2 regions of the Streptomyces sp. NPDC053432 genome follow, and region 2 is predicted to be linked to the other one. Evidence: riboswitches for the same ligand, from Rfam matches in the RefSeq annotation. Region 2 holds a riboswitch; the other holds the start of a gene.
The links. Region 2 has a riboswitch for S-adenosylmethionine ahead of ACZ6Y1_RS15830 (aminotransferase class V-fold PLP-dependent enzyme). Riboswitches for the same ligand answer to the same signal wherever they lie in the genome.

Region 1: linked by a shared signal. The riboswitch ahead of thrC (threonine synthase) and the one ahead of ACZ6Y1_RS15830 (aminotransferase class V-fold PLP-dependent enzyme) in region 2 are both predicted to bind S-adenosylmethionine.

Annotation. Positions count from the first base shown of each region.
Region 1 is NZ_JBVJKF010000022.1:37,082-40,479, forward strand. Features, by position in the region: gene ACZ6Y1_RS29455 (MoaD/ThiS family protein) at 1-60, opposite strand, end outside; gene thrC (threonine synthase) at 97-1,371, opposite strand; SAM riboswitch class I at 1,389-1,541, opposite strand; gene ACZ6Y1_RS29465 (glucosyl-3-phosphoglycerate synthase) at 1,727-2,677, shown strand; gene ACZ6Y1_RS29470 (alpha,alpha-trehalose-phosphate synthase (UDP-forming)) at 2,724-3,398, shown strand, end outside.
Region 2 is NZ_JBVJKF010000008.1:137,509-140,906, forward strand. Features, by position in the region: gene ACZ6Y1_RS15830 (aminotransferase class V-fold PLP-dependent enzyme) at 729-2,111, opposite strand; SAM riboswitch class IV at 2,345-2,461, opposite strand; gene trpD (anthranilate phosphoribosyltransferase) at 2,581-3,398, opposite strand, start outside.

The sequences.
Region 1 (3,398 bases), on a different contig from region 2:
CTCGGCGGCGCCGGCGGTGTAGGTGCGCAGGATGGTGGGGATGCGGACGTTGACGCTCATGGCGCTACTGCCTTTCCGGTAGTGCGTAGGGAGTGGTCAGGCCAGGCCGGCGGCGCGGAACGCGTCCAGGCTCGGGCGGATGGTGGCGGTCTGGCCGCTGTCGGCGGCCACCGCCTCCAGGGTCTTGAGGCCGTCACCGGTGTTCAGGATCACGGTGGTCAGCGACGGGTCGAGCAGCCCGTTCTCGATGAGCTTCTTCGTGACGCCGACGGTCACACCGCCCGCGGTCTCGGCGAAGATGCCCTCGGACTGCGCGAGGATCTTGATGGCCTCGACGACCTGCTCGTCGTTGACGTCCTCGACCGCACCGCCGGTGCGGCGGGCGATGTCCAGGACGTACGGGCCGTCGGCCGGGTTGCCGATCGCCAGGGACTTGGCGATGGTGTTCGGCTTCTGCGGGCGGACCACGTCGTGACCGGCCTTGAAGGCGGCGGACACCGGGGAACAGCCCTCGGCCTGGGCTCCGAAGATCTTGTACGGCTTGTCCTCGACGAGGCCGAGCTTGATGAGCTCCTGCAGACCCTTGTCGATCTTCGTCAGCTGGGAGCCGGACGCGATCGGGATGACGATCTGGTCCGGCAGCTGCCAGCCGAGCTGCTCGCAGATCTCGTACGCCAGGGTCTTGGAGCCCTCGCCGTAGTACGGGCGCAGGTTGACGTTGACGAAGCCCCAGCCCTCGCCCAGCGGGTCGCCGATGAGCTCGGAGCAGAAGCGGTTGACGTCGTCGTAGTTGCCCTCGATGCCGACCAGGTCGCCGCCGTAGACACCGGCCATGACGACCTTGCCCTGCTCCAGGTCGTGCGGGATGAACACGCAGGACCGGAAACCGGCGCGGGCTGCCGCGGCGCCGACGGCGCCGGCCAGGTTGCCGGTGGAGGAGCAGGAGAGCGTGGTGAAACCGAACGCGCGGGCCGCCTCGACGGCGATGGCCACGACGCGGTCCTTGAAGGAGTGCGTCGGGTTGCCGGAGTCGTCCTTGACGTAGAGCTTGCCGGTGACGCCGAGCTGCTTGGCCAGGTTGGCCGCGTCAACGAGCTTGGTGAAGCCGGGGTTCAGGCTCGGCTTGGAGGCCACGTCCGCGGGGACGGGCAGCAGCGGGGCGTAGCGCCAGATGTTGTTGGGACCGGCCTCGATCGCGGCGCGCAGGGCCTCGGGGTCGCCGGTGGGCAGGTCGTAGGCGACTTCCAGCGGTCCGAAGCACTCGACGCACGCGAAGATGGGGCCGAGCTCGAAGCGGGTGCCGCACTCGCGACAGGAGAGACCGTTGGCGGGTCCGAGGTCAACAGAGGTGGCGACAGTCTGTGCAGCCATGATGGCGAGGCCCTTTCTCCTCATCTTCCCCATGGCGCACTTCGCCATGAGACGGAATTGGCACCTTCCCTAGCCGGGGACCCCGCGGGATGCGTGTCGCATCGCGAGAACCGACTGGAGGGTTGCCGGGGCTTCAACGGGCCGTGTCCCTCTGCCCCTCTGGATGAGCGGTATGGCACCGGCACACGCGCTCTGTGGCGCGCCGGTGCGTTTGTCCGCGGGGACCCCCGGCATGCGGCGGTCCTTCGCGTTGTTCAAGACTGTAACCGAAGGTCCGGGCGGCTGAGACTGCTGTCCGAACCGCGAGATGGATCACATATCGCACCATAACGCCGAAACGCAGGGAGTGCTGAGGGTGCTGGAAGAGGTGGAGCGCTGGCTGGCAGACCGCTCCTGGTCAGCCGCCGACCGACCGCTCGACCAGCTGCTCGACCGGAAACGGGCGACGGGCACCACGGTCAGCGTGGTCCTGCCCGCGCTCGACGAGGAGCCGACGGTCGGGGCGATCGTGGAGACGATCCGGCGGGAGCTGATCGAGGGACTGCCGGTCCCGCTGGTCGACGATCTGGTGGTGATCGACTCGGGCTCCACCGACCGGACGGCCGAGGTCGCGGCGAAGGCCGGCGCCCGGGTGGTGCACCGCGACGACGTGCTGCCGCGGATCCCGGCGCTGCCCGGCAAGGGCGAGGTGCTGTGGCGCTCGCTGCTGGCGACCACCGGCGACATCGTCTGCTTCGTCGACGCCGACCTGCGGGACTTCTCGGCCTCCTTCGTCTCCGGCATCGTCGGGCCGCTGCTGACCGAACCGGACGTGCAGTTCGTCAAGGCCATGTACGACCGCCCGCTCGGGGACGCGCCGGGCCAGGGCGGCCGGGTCACCGAACTCGTCGCCCGCCCCCTCCTCAACCTCCACTGGCCACAGCTGGCCGGTTTCGTCCAGCCGCTGGGCGGCGAGTACGCCGTGCGCCGCTCCCTGCTGGAACGCCTCCCCTTCCCCGTCGGGTACGGCGTCGAGCTGGGGCTGCTGGTGGACGCGCTGCACACGGTCGGGCTGGACGCGCTGGCCCAGGTGGACGTGGGCGTACGGGTGCACCGCCACCAGGACGGGCAGGCGCTGGGCCGAATGGCCGCGGCGATCTACCGCACGGCCCTGGTGCGGCTGTCGCGCGGGCACCTCGTACGTCCCGAGCTGACGCAGTTCGAGCGCGGACCGGAGGGGTTCGTACCGCACACCCACCCGGTGGACACGGAGGAACGGCCGCCGATGCTCGGCGTCAAGGAGTACGCCCTGCGCCGCGTGGCGTGAGGTTTCGCATGGTTTGAGGGGGACCTGCCGGGGCTAGGTTCGCCGCATGGCTTCTCAGGTACTCGTCGCGGCGAACCGCGGCCCGCTCTCCTACGACCTCGCCGCCGACGGCACGCTCAGCGCCCGGCGCGGCGGGGGCGGCCTCGTCTCCGGCCTCTCCGCGGCCCTCGCGGAGCAGCGGGAGGCCCTGTGGATCTGCGCGGCCCTGTCGGAGGCGGACAGGGAGGCGGTCCGCCGGGGGGTCTGCGAGCCCGGCGTCCGCATGCTGGAGATCTCCCCCACCGTCTACGACGACGCGTACAACGGCATCGCGAACTCGGTGCTGTGGTTCACCCACCACCACCTGTACGACGTGCCGCGCGAGCCGGTCTTCGACGCGGAGTTCCGCCGCCGGTGGGACTCCTACCGCTCCTACAACCACACGTTCGCGGCCGCCCTGGCCGAGGAGGCCGCCGAGGATGCGTGCGTCCTGGTCCAGGACTACCACCTGGCCCTGGTCCCCGGGCAGCTGCGGGAACTGCGCCCCGATCTGCGCATCGCACACTTCACGCACACGCCGTGGGCCTCGCCGGAGTACCTGGACATGCTGCCGGAGGACGTCCGGTCGGAGCTGACGTGGGGGATGCTCGGCGCGGACCGGCTCGGCTTCCACACCTGGGCCTGGGCGTCGGCCTTCATCAGCGGTGCGGAGACGGACGACGCGACCGGCCTGGCGTGGGGC
Region 2 (3,398 bases):
TCCCCGGCCGGGGGCTTCGGAGGGCTGCTTGGTCCGCGGGGTCACTCCGGGGCGACTCCTCGTCGTCGCGCCTGCGGCCGCGGCAAGACCGCTGAACGAGGCTGCGCGCTCCTCCTGCGGGGACGCCCCTGCGCGCCCCCACTCCCCCCACACCTGCCACCACCCGCCCCGGGCCAGGGGGCACGCCACCACCCGCCCTGGACCGGGGGCGGAGGGGCTCACCTGCCAGCACCATGCTTGGGCCGGGGGCGGAGGGGCTCACCTGTCGGCACCCCGCCCCGGACCGGGGATGGAGGGGCACACCTGGCAGCACCGCTTGGGCCGGGCTGGAGGGGTCCTGCCAGCACGCACCCCTGGGGCCGGGGTTCGGGGTTCACCTGACACCGCCTCCTGGGCCGGGGTGGAGTGGGCGGGGTGGGGACCCGCAGGAGGGTCCCCGCAGGAGGAGCGCGCAACCACCCTCCACCGTGTGCGGTGCCCGCAGGCGCGACGACGAGGAGTCACTCCGGAGGGGCACCGCCCCGACCACTCCGCCCCGGCCCAGGGACACCCCCCAGCCCCGCCGGCGATTGAGGCGCGGGGTCCGGGGCGGAGCCCCGGCAACGGCGCCGCACCCGCCAACGGCGCCGCACCGGCAGACGCCGGGTCAGAGGGGCGGCAACGGCTCCCCCGGGTGGGGCCGGCGGGCCGTGGGGATCGGATCCCAGTAGCTCATGAGCCGAACGATGTCAGACGGCGGGAACGCAGCGGCCCTCCTCGGTGCGGTACTGCCACTTGGCGCCGTCGGCGACCAGTTCCTTCACCGCCCCGATGAAGCGGTCCACGTGCTCGTCGGGGGTACCCGCGCCGAAGCTCACGCGGATGGCGTTGAGGGACCGCTCCCCCGGCGCCGCCTCCGGCGCTCCGCACTCGCCCTGGGCCTGGGGCTCGCTGCCCAGCAGGGTGCGGACCAGCGGGTGGGCGCAGAAGAGGCCGTCGCGGACACCGATGCCGTATTCGGCCGACAGGGCCGCGGCGAAGTGGGAGCTGTTCCAGCCGTCCACGACGAAGGAGATGACGCCGACGCGCGGGGCGTCGTCCCCGAAGAGGGACAGGACGCGGACGGCCGGGACGTCGGCCAGGCCCTCACGGACCTTCGCGATGAGGTGCCGCTCGCGGGCGACCAGGGCGTCGAAGCCCGCCTCGGTCAGGGCCCGGCAGGCGGAGGCGATGGAGTAGACGCCGATGACGTTCGGGGAGCCGGCCTCGTGGCGGGCGGCCGTGGTGTGCCATTCCACGTCCACGCCGCCGTCCTCGCGCCGGGCCACCTTCCGCGAGGCACCGCCGCCCGCGAGGTACGGGTCGGCCTCCTGGAGCCAGTCCGCGCGGCCGGCGAGCACGCCCGAGCCGAACGGCGCGTACAGCTTGTGGCCGGAGAAGGCGACCCAGTCCACGCCGAGGTCCTGGACCGAGACGGGGTGGTGCGGGGCCAGCTGGGCGGCGTCCAGGACAATCCGCGCGCCGTGGGCGTGCGCGGCGGCGGTGAGCTCCTTCACCGGCCACAGCTCGCCGGTGACGTTGGAGGCTCCGGTGACGCAGACCAGGGCGGGACCGTAAGGGTCGCGGTCGGCCAGTGCCCGCTCCAGGGTGGCGACGGCCTCGTCCGGGGTGCGGGGGGTGTTGAGGTAGGTGACCTGCGCGTTCGTCCACGGCAGCAGCGAGGCGTGGTGTTCGGTCTCGAAGACGAACACCTGGCAGCCGGCGGGGAGGACCGCCGCGAGCAGGTTCAGCGAGTCGGTGGTGGAGCGGGTGAAGACGACCTGGTCGGAGGGGCGGCAGTCGAGGAACTCGGCGACCGTGGCCCGGCTCTGCTCGAAGAGGTCGGTGGAGAGCTGCGAGAGGTAGCCCGCGCCGCGGTGGACGCTGCCGTAGTAGGGGGCGTACGCGGCGACGTCGTCCCAGACCCGCTGGAGGGCGGGGGCGCTGGCCGCGTAGTCGAGGGCCGCGTAGGTGACCTCGCCGCCGGTGACGAGCGGGACGGTGACGTCGCGGCCGAGGACCGCGAGCGGCTCGGCACAGGCGGGGTCGACGGTGGCGGTGGCGGTGGCGGCGGTGTTCAGGGTCGCGGACATGGCGGTATCTCCCGGCAGGCAGGGCGGAATGGCTTCGGTGTGCCCGTACGCGGGTACGGCGGCGCTGCGGCCGTCCGGGGTACGGGAGAGACCTCGGAGGGGAAGGCGGGCCGCACGCGGGTACGCGGGAAGGACCCTGGTCCGAGGGTTGAAGAAGGGGCGGAGTCGCCCTATCGCATTCGCTTGCTCACGGAAAAAGCTCCTCGAGTAGACCAGGACCCCTGGTGTCGAGGGATCCGCGCTTGCCGTAGGCCTTGCTGCCTACGACCTGGTCATCACCCGGGGCACCCCGCCACGGAAGGAGGGTTGCCGGACAGCAAGCCGGGGCCTAAACGCTGTCACTCGTGACCTGATCCGCATCCTGCCACAAGATCGACCGAACGCAAGACCCCGGTCCGCATGCTGGACCGGGGTCGTCGCTTTCACGCCGTTCTCGCACGGCCCGCCGAGAGGCTCCGGGCGCCGGGCGTCACGCGTTGGTGGCCGTCACCCACCGCTCCAGGGCGGCCCGCGCCGAACCCGAGTCGATCGACTCGGCCGCGCGGGTGATGCCGGCCGCGATCTCCTCCTCCAGCGTGCCGGTGCCGGGGTCGAGGGCGACCAGGGCCGCCGCCGAGTTCAGCAGCACCGCGTCGCGGACCGGGCCGGTCTCGCCGGCCAGCAGGCGGCGGGCCACGTCCGCGTTGTACGAGGGGTCCCCGCCGGCCAGCGCGGACACGTCGACCAGGCCGATGCCGACGTCGCGCGGGTCGAAGGACTGCTCGTCGACCTTGCCGTCGCGGACCCACCAGACGCGCGAGGTGGCCGTGGTGGTCAGTTCGTCGAGCCCGTCGTCACCGCGGAAGACCAGCGCGGACGAACCCCGGTCGGCCAGCACGCCCGCCACGATCGGGGCGACCCTGGCGTCGGCCACACCGGTGGCCTGGGCCCGTACGCGGGCCGGATTGGTCAGCGGGCCCAGGAAGTTGAAGGTGGTGCGGATGCCCAGTTCCTTGCGGGCCGCCGCCACGTGCCGCAGGGCCGGGTGGAACTTGACCGCGAAGCAGAAGGTGATGCCGGCCTCCTCCGCGACCTCCACGACCCGCTCCGGGGTGAGGTTGAGGTTGACGCCGAGCTTCTCCAGCACGTCCGAGGAACCGCTCGCGGAGGAGGCGGCCCGGTTGCCGTGCTTGACGACCTTCGCGCCGGTTCCGGCCACCACGAGCGCGGACATCGTGGAGATGTTCACCGTTTTGGCCCCGTCGCCGCCGGTGCCGACGATGTCGACCGTCCGGCCCGGCACCTCGA